2 linked regions of the Parasegetibacter sp. NRK P23 genome follow. The protein of the gene in region 1 interacts with the protein of each later gene in a pairwise test. Links are inferred from orthologs where the notes say so. Each region holds a gene or a part of one and is shown on either strand. Other genes may lie near its edges.

Region 1 (3,262 bases):
GCGACCTTTGTTCCCCCTGATGCCGCATCCTGCCTACGGTCAACTTGACGAAGAAGACATTAAAAGTGTGATCGCTTATCTCCGCACCTTACCCGCTATTGAGAACGAAGTGCCGCTTCCTGAAGTGGATTTTCCCTTCAGCTATATCCTGAACACGATTCCAAAGAAACCGGCTTTTACCAAAAAACCGGCCGAGACGGATACACTGGCCTATGGCAAATACCTGATTACCGCGGCGAGTTGCGTGGAATGTCACTCTCCATTTGAAAAGGGCGCGCCGGTGTTTGAAAAGGCGTTTTCGGGCGGAAGGGCTTTCCCTATGCCCAATGGCACCTTATTTACGTCCAACCTTACGCCACATGAAACGGGCATTAAAAACTGGACGAAGGAAATGTTCATAGAAAGGTTTAAAATGTACGCCGACAGTGGTCGTCAGCATGTACCCGTTAAACAGGGAGATTTCAACACCATTATGCCCTGGACGATGTACGCGAACATGAAAGAAAGTGACCTGGGCGCGATTTACGCGTTCCTCCGCACCGTACCGGCTTTGGAGAATAAGGTGGAAAAATTCGTGCCCCGGAAGTAGTCCCCTGCTTGGTTTTTCAGTATAAAGGTTTACCTTTGCACCCCATTTTGGGTGTAAACCGTACTGCTTTTAGTAAGCGTGTGGGTTTGCGGAATTAAAAATTAAACAAAAACAGGGATCATGAACAATTACGAATTGATGGTGATTTTTACCCCTGTGCTTTCTGATGATGACTTCAAAGCGTCTCAGAAAAAGTACATCGACCTGCTCACAGATGCAGGCGGATCGGTGGTTCACACGAACCCCTGGGGACTGAAATCACTGGCGTACCCTATCCAGAAGAAGACCACAGGTATTTACTGGGTCCTGGAGTACAGTGCGCCATCCGACTTCAATGAGAAGCTGAAGATCCAGCTTCTGCGTGACGAGAGCGTTCTCCGTCACATGGCTACCAAACTCGATAAATACGCCGTCGAGTACAATGCGAAAAAGAGAAGTGGCGTACAGGCTTCATCCGAAAAAGTGGAGGGTTAATTTATGGCCAAAGCAAACGAGATCAAGTATTTAACTGCGATCAAGACCGAAAAGCGCCAGAAGAAATACTGCCGCTTCAAGAAGATGGGGATCAAGTACATCGATTACAAAGATGGCGAGTTCCTGAAGAAATTTATCAACGAGCAGGGTAAACTGTTGCCCCGCAGGATCACCGGTAACTCCCTGAAGTTTCAGCGGAAGGTATCTGATGCTGTGAAAAAAGCCCGTCAGATGGCGATATTGCCCTACGTAACAGACCTGTTAAAGTAAGGAGGACACCATGCAAGTAATATTGATACAAGACGTAAACAACCTGGGTGGTGCCAACGAACTGGTAACGGTGAAGAACGGGTATGCCCGTAACTTCCTGATCCCAAACAAGTTCGCCGTAGAAGCAAGTGCTTCTAACCTGAAGCAACTCCAGGAGCGCCTGAAGCAGAAAGCGAAGAAAGAAGAGAAGATGCTCTCCGAGATCAACAACGTGATCGCGGTACTGAAAGAAGGTCCGGTGAAAATCGGAGCGAAAGTTGGTGCCAGCGAGAAGATCTTTGGTAGCGTTACTTCTGTTCAGATCGCCAAAGCGATCCGCGATCAGAAAGGGTATGATATCGACCGTCGTCGTATCTCCCTGGCTGAAGACATCAAGGAGCTGGGTACATTCAAAGCGAACATCGACTTTGGAAATGGCCATGCTACTGAAGTAGAGCTGGAAATCGTAGCTGAATAAGCGAAATTCGAAGATATACCAGGTAAAAACCCCGCGATTGCGGGGTTTTTCTATTCATAAAAAATAAATTTCATAAATCAAAATAAAAATATACCTTCGGTGTGTCCAGAATGATCTTTACAGTATCCAATCGTTCTCTGAGCATTTCTCGAAAATTGTTCCTGGTTCATTGATCACTGTTATCATGATGGTTTATTTATTTTTTTAATTTAGAATCATGAACATTTACGTTGGAAATCTCAGTTGGGATATGACTGAGCAAGATCTCCTGGAGCTTTTCGCTCCTTATGGCGAAGTTACTTCTGCCAAAATCGTTACCGACAAATTCAACAACAACCGCAGCAAAGGCTTTGGTTTCGTTGAAATGTCTGACGATGAAGCGGGTAAAACTGCTATTGAAAACCTGAACGGTGTTGAGACTATGGGTCGTAACATCGTTGTAAACGAATCACAACCTAAGCAAGGTGGTTCATCAGCTGGCGGCGGCGGTGGCTTCAAGAAAAGAAGCTTCGGCGGCGGCGGCGGTGGAAGCCGTGGCGGATTTGGTGGTGGTGGAAACCGCGGTGGCGGTGGCTACGGTGGTGGCCGCGGCGGTGGCGGTGGATACAACCGTTACTAATCAGGTTTAAGATCATTAAACAAATTCAAGTCTCCCCATTGGGGAGACTTTTTTTGTTTGAGTATTTCGCGCGACTGCTTTGTTGATTTTCGTTTCGTACTGTGGATGGTCAGCGTCTCAGGATCGGCGTCCGTAGCGGAAACAGGCAGGTTCAATTGCGTACCGAAGCGCATGTATTGGTGATCAATAGCAGTGATCGTGGGCGCATTGTTTTGCGTGGCCGCACTGTCTTCATTGCTGTAAGCGGAATGCCCTCCTTCATTTACCGCACGCACTTTGTAGTAGAATACTGCATTGGAAAGCAGTGCGGTATCATTGTAAGTGGTAGTATTCGCAGGCAGGCTGGCCAGCAATACATATACCCCATTGGCTGTAGTGGAACGGTAGAGTTCGTATTTCTCCTCATTGTTGGCATTATCGGCCCATGTTACAGCGATGGAAGAAGTAGATGTTCCATTTGCATCCAGTCCTGTAGGAGCGGAAGGAGCAGGAGGCAGCGCCATTGTGGTGGCAAACACTTTACCATAAGCATCATTCATCAACTGACCGATTTCTGAAACAGTCAGCGCCTTACCAAACACCACGAAGTCGTCCAGCTTTCCGGAGAAGCGGCCAGTAGCGGTATTGAAAGCATTACTGCTGTTCACGGTACCGATCCTGGAGGCGTTCGAAGTTTCCCCTATTGCGTTGAAACCAAGGTTATTGTCGGCTGCAACCTCAACACCATTGATATACAATTTCAGGCTGTTCGCATTGTATACCACCGTCACATAATTCCAATCTGTGCTGGTATAAGGAGCGGAAATGCTCTTGCGGGTAACAAAGATGAAATTGGTGTAAGCGGCGCCGGCAT
Region 2 (3,402 bases), 1.9 Mb from region 1 along the record:
AACGCCCGCACCGGGGCAAAGTTTGAGGACATCTACCAGGACCTCGGCGCCCAGGTAAAAGATGTAAAACTGAACTACCTCGCCATCCCCCTGTTGCTGAACATCCGCCCTTCCAATTTCATCACTTTCCAGGTAGGACCGCAGTACAGCATCCTGATCGATAAGGACAAGCGCCTGCTGGACAACGGGAAAGAAGCTTTTAAAAGCGGGGATTTCTCCATGCTGGGTGGTGTACAACTGAAAATCGCCATGTTCAGGGCTTATGGCCGCTATGCGGTGGGCCTGAACGACATCAACGATATCGACAACCGCGACCAGTGGAAAAGCCAGGCATGGCAGGTTGGTCTCGGTTATGTGTTCTGATAAAACAGCAGAAACAGATTAGAACCCGGTCAATTCGACCGGGTTTTTTTGTGTGGCACCAATATTGACCCCGTAGTTTTTCCCGTTTTCCCGCCATCCCGCGGGCAGAATGGCAGTACTTTTATCTTAAATAAGCACGGATGAGCGAACAGCATTTTTTCCTGAGACCTGAAGATGAGATGGATTTTATGCCCATTATTCCCCTGAACGAAAGCGAAGACGATAACAATGCCGCGATGGACCTGCCAGCCGAGGTTCCTTTATTGCCGCTCCGGAACACCGTTTTGTTCCCGGGCGTGGTATTGCCGATAACGGTGGGAAGGGAAAAAAGCATCAAAGCGGTCCAGGAAGCGTATAAAAGTGATAAGCTGATTGGCGTGATCGCGCAGAAAGATAGTGCCGTGGAAGAACCCGTGGTAGCCGACCTGGAAACGGTGGGTACCGTGGCGCGCATCATCAAACTGATTAAAATGCCGGATGGCGGCACCACGGTGATTATCCAGGGAAAGAAAAGGTTCCTTATAGAAAAAGTGCTGGCGGAAGAACCGTTCTTTAAAGCGGCCATCGCTCAGATGCCGGAGGAAGAAGCCCCGGTCGACGAAAACTTCCTGGCTTATGTGGCCAACATCAAGGACCTCGCCACCCAGATCATGTCGTTTACACCGAACCTTCCGGCGGAAGCGGGGATCATGCTCAAAAATATCGAGAACCCGGCCTTCCTGATCCATTTCGTGGCCAGCAACCTGAACGCGGGATTGGGGGAAAAACAAAAGCTCCTGGTCTCGAACAGTATCCGTGAAAGGGCCGATCTTCTGATGCAATTGCTGCAGCGCGACCTCCAGTTCGCGGAACTGAAAAATAAGGTGACCACGAAAACCCGTGCCGAACTCGACAAACAGCAAAGGGAATACTTCCTGCAACAGCAGATGAAAAGCATCAAGGAAGAACTCGGCGGAGATCCCAATGAGCGCGAACTGCGAGATCTCCAGCAGAAAGCGGAGCTGAAAAAATGGCCCGAAGCCGCGAAGGAAATGTTCCGCAAAGGCATCGAAAAGCTGGAAAGAATGCACCCCTCCACGCCCGATTACTCCGTGGTGTACAACCACCTCGATCTGCTGCTGGAATTGCCATGGGAAGAACATACACAAGATAGCTACGACCTGGTAAAGGCCCGCACTATACTGGATACCGACCATTACGGCATGGACCGCATCAAAGAACGTATCCTCGAATACCTCGCCGTGCTGAAGCTGAAAGGAGATATGAAAAGTCCGATCCTTTGTTTTGTTGGTCCGCCCGGTATCGGTAAAACATCGCTCGGCAGAAGTATCGCTTCGGCTGTAAACAGGAAATACGCCCGCTTAAGCCTGGGTGGTCTGCACGATGAAAGTGAATTGCGCGGACACCGGAAAACGTACATCGGCGCCATGCCCGGCAGGATCATTCAGTCTTTGAGGAAAATCAAAACCTCCAACCCGGTGATGATCCTGGATGAAATTGATAAGATCGGCAACGACCACCGCGGCGATCCCAGCAGCGCGTTGCTTGAAATACTGGACCCGGAACAGAACAATACTTTCTACGACAATTACCTGGAACTGGAATACGACCTCAGTAAGGTGCTTTTCATTGCCACCGCGAACAATATCAACAACATCCAGCCCGCGCTCCGCGACAGGCTGGAGATCATCGACCTGAGCGGATACGCCATCGAAGAAAAGATCGAGATCGCCAAAAGGCATCTGATCCCCAAACAAAAGGAATCGCATGGATTGGCGAAATACAATTTCCGCATCCCCGATAAGGTGATCGAAAAGATCATCAAGGATTATACAAGGGAAAGCGGGGTGCGTGACCTGGACCGCCAGATCGCCGGCGTGATGCGTAACCTGGCCAAAAAAGTGGCCATGGAGGAAAAACTGAAACCCACGCTCGCGGTAACGGATGTAGAGGAGATGCTCGGGAAACCCCGTTTCAGCAACGAAGTGTACAAGTCTGCCAATATACCCGGGGTGGCCGTAGGACTGGCCTGGACCTATGTTGGCGGTGATATACTTTTTATTGAAGCGAGTTTAAGTGAAGGAAAAGGAGAAATGCGGCTTACCGGTAACCTCGGTAATGTGATGAAGGAATCTGCCAGTACGGCGCTCAGTTATTTACAGGCGAACGCGGCGAAGGCCGGCATCGACTCTAAACTGTTCGCGGCAAAAAACATTCATATCCACGTGCCCGAAGGCGCCGTTCCAAAGGATGGCCCCAGCGCCGGCATTACCATGATGACCGCCCTGGCCTCCGCGTTCACCGGCCGGAAAATAAAATCCCACCTGGCCATGACGGGAGAGATCACGCTTCGCGGACAGGTACTCCCGGTGGGAGGGATCAAGGAAAAAATTCTTGCGGCCAAACGCGCGGGGCTGAAAGAGATCGTCCTTTGTTACGTGAACGAAAAAGATGTGCTGGAAATTGATCCCGCCTTTATTAAAGGGCTGAAGTTTCATTATGTGAAACAGATGCAGGAAGTGCTGGACATCGCTTTAGTTTAATATAGTAATACAATGAAATAAGCGTGGCGGCCGCAGGAATGTGGTCGCCATTTTTTTGCTCCCGCTAAACGTTTGCCGGTGCATACCATGGGCCATCCCGTTGTTTGAGCTGTCCGGTATTCGTGTTCAATTTCACCTTTGGCCTTTGCATTTACCCCGTTTTTTAAACGTTGTGACGCCTGCAAACGTTTGTGTGGAAAATCATTAAAAAATAGCGCAAACGTTTGTAATGCGGGTTACAAACGTTTGCGGCAGGTAGTAGCGTTTTCAGGTGTTTTTTGTATTGAAAACACGGGCTAAATTGGGCTTGTATTCAACCAGAACGAGAACAGAATAAGTAGGGAAGGATCCCTGTTTGATGCCTCAATAAATTGACAACAAGCTTATGAGAATGACACTAGCCCCTTGCACGGGGAGGTTAGCCGCGTTGCTGGCCTTCTCTTTCCTGCACGCTATTCAGGGAAATGCACAGTCTGTTCCCCTTTCCGGTAAAGAT

What was found.
Region 2: the proteins of rplI (region 1) and lon interact in binary tests that used the Escherichia coli proteins (3 or more experiments, as listed by UniProt). The link is inferred for Parasegetibacter sp. NRK P23 from one-to-one orthologs.

What each region holds. Positions count from the first base shown.
Region 1 is NZ_JAMDLG010000001.1:582,480-585,741, forward strand. The notes cover bases 132-3,066. They hold rplI (50S ribosomal protein L9), read left to right. Parts: upstream 132-1,343; coding sequence 1,344-1,790; downstream 1,791-3,066. Other genes in these bases: M4J38_RS02330 (c-type cytochrome), read left to right, coding at 132-589; rpsF (30S ribosomal protein S6), read left to right, coding at 710-1,063; rpsR (30S ribosomal protein S18), read left to right, coding at 1,067-1,333; M4J38_RS02350 (RNA-binding protein), read left to right, coding at 2,008-2,409; M4J38_RS02355 (fibronectin type III domain-containing protein), read right to left, coding at 2,406-3,066. Also shown: more of M4J38_RS02330, read left to right, coding at 1-131; more of M4J38_RS02355, read right to left, coding at 3,067-3,262.
Region 2 is NZ_JAMDLG010000001.1:2,502,373-2,505,774, reverse strand. Bases 130-3,204 are described here. They hold lon (endopeptidase La), read left to right. Parts: upstream 130-503; coding sequence 504-2,906; downstream 2,907-3,204. Other genes in these bases: M4J38_RS10160 (porin family protein), read left to right, coding at 130-363. In the rest of the region: more of M4J38_RS10160, read left to right, coding at 1-129; M4J38_RS10150 (SusC/RagA family TonB-linked outer membrane protein), read left to right, coding at 3,298-3,402.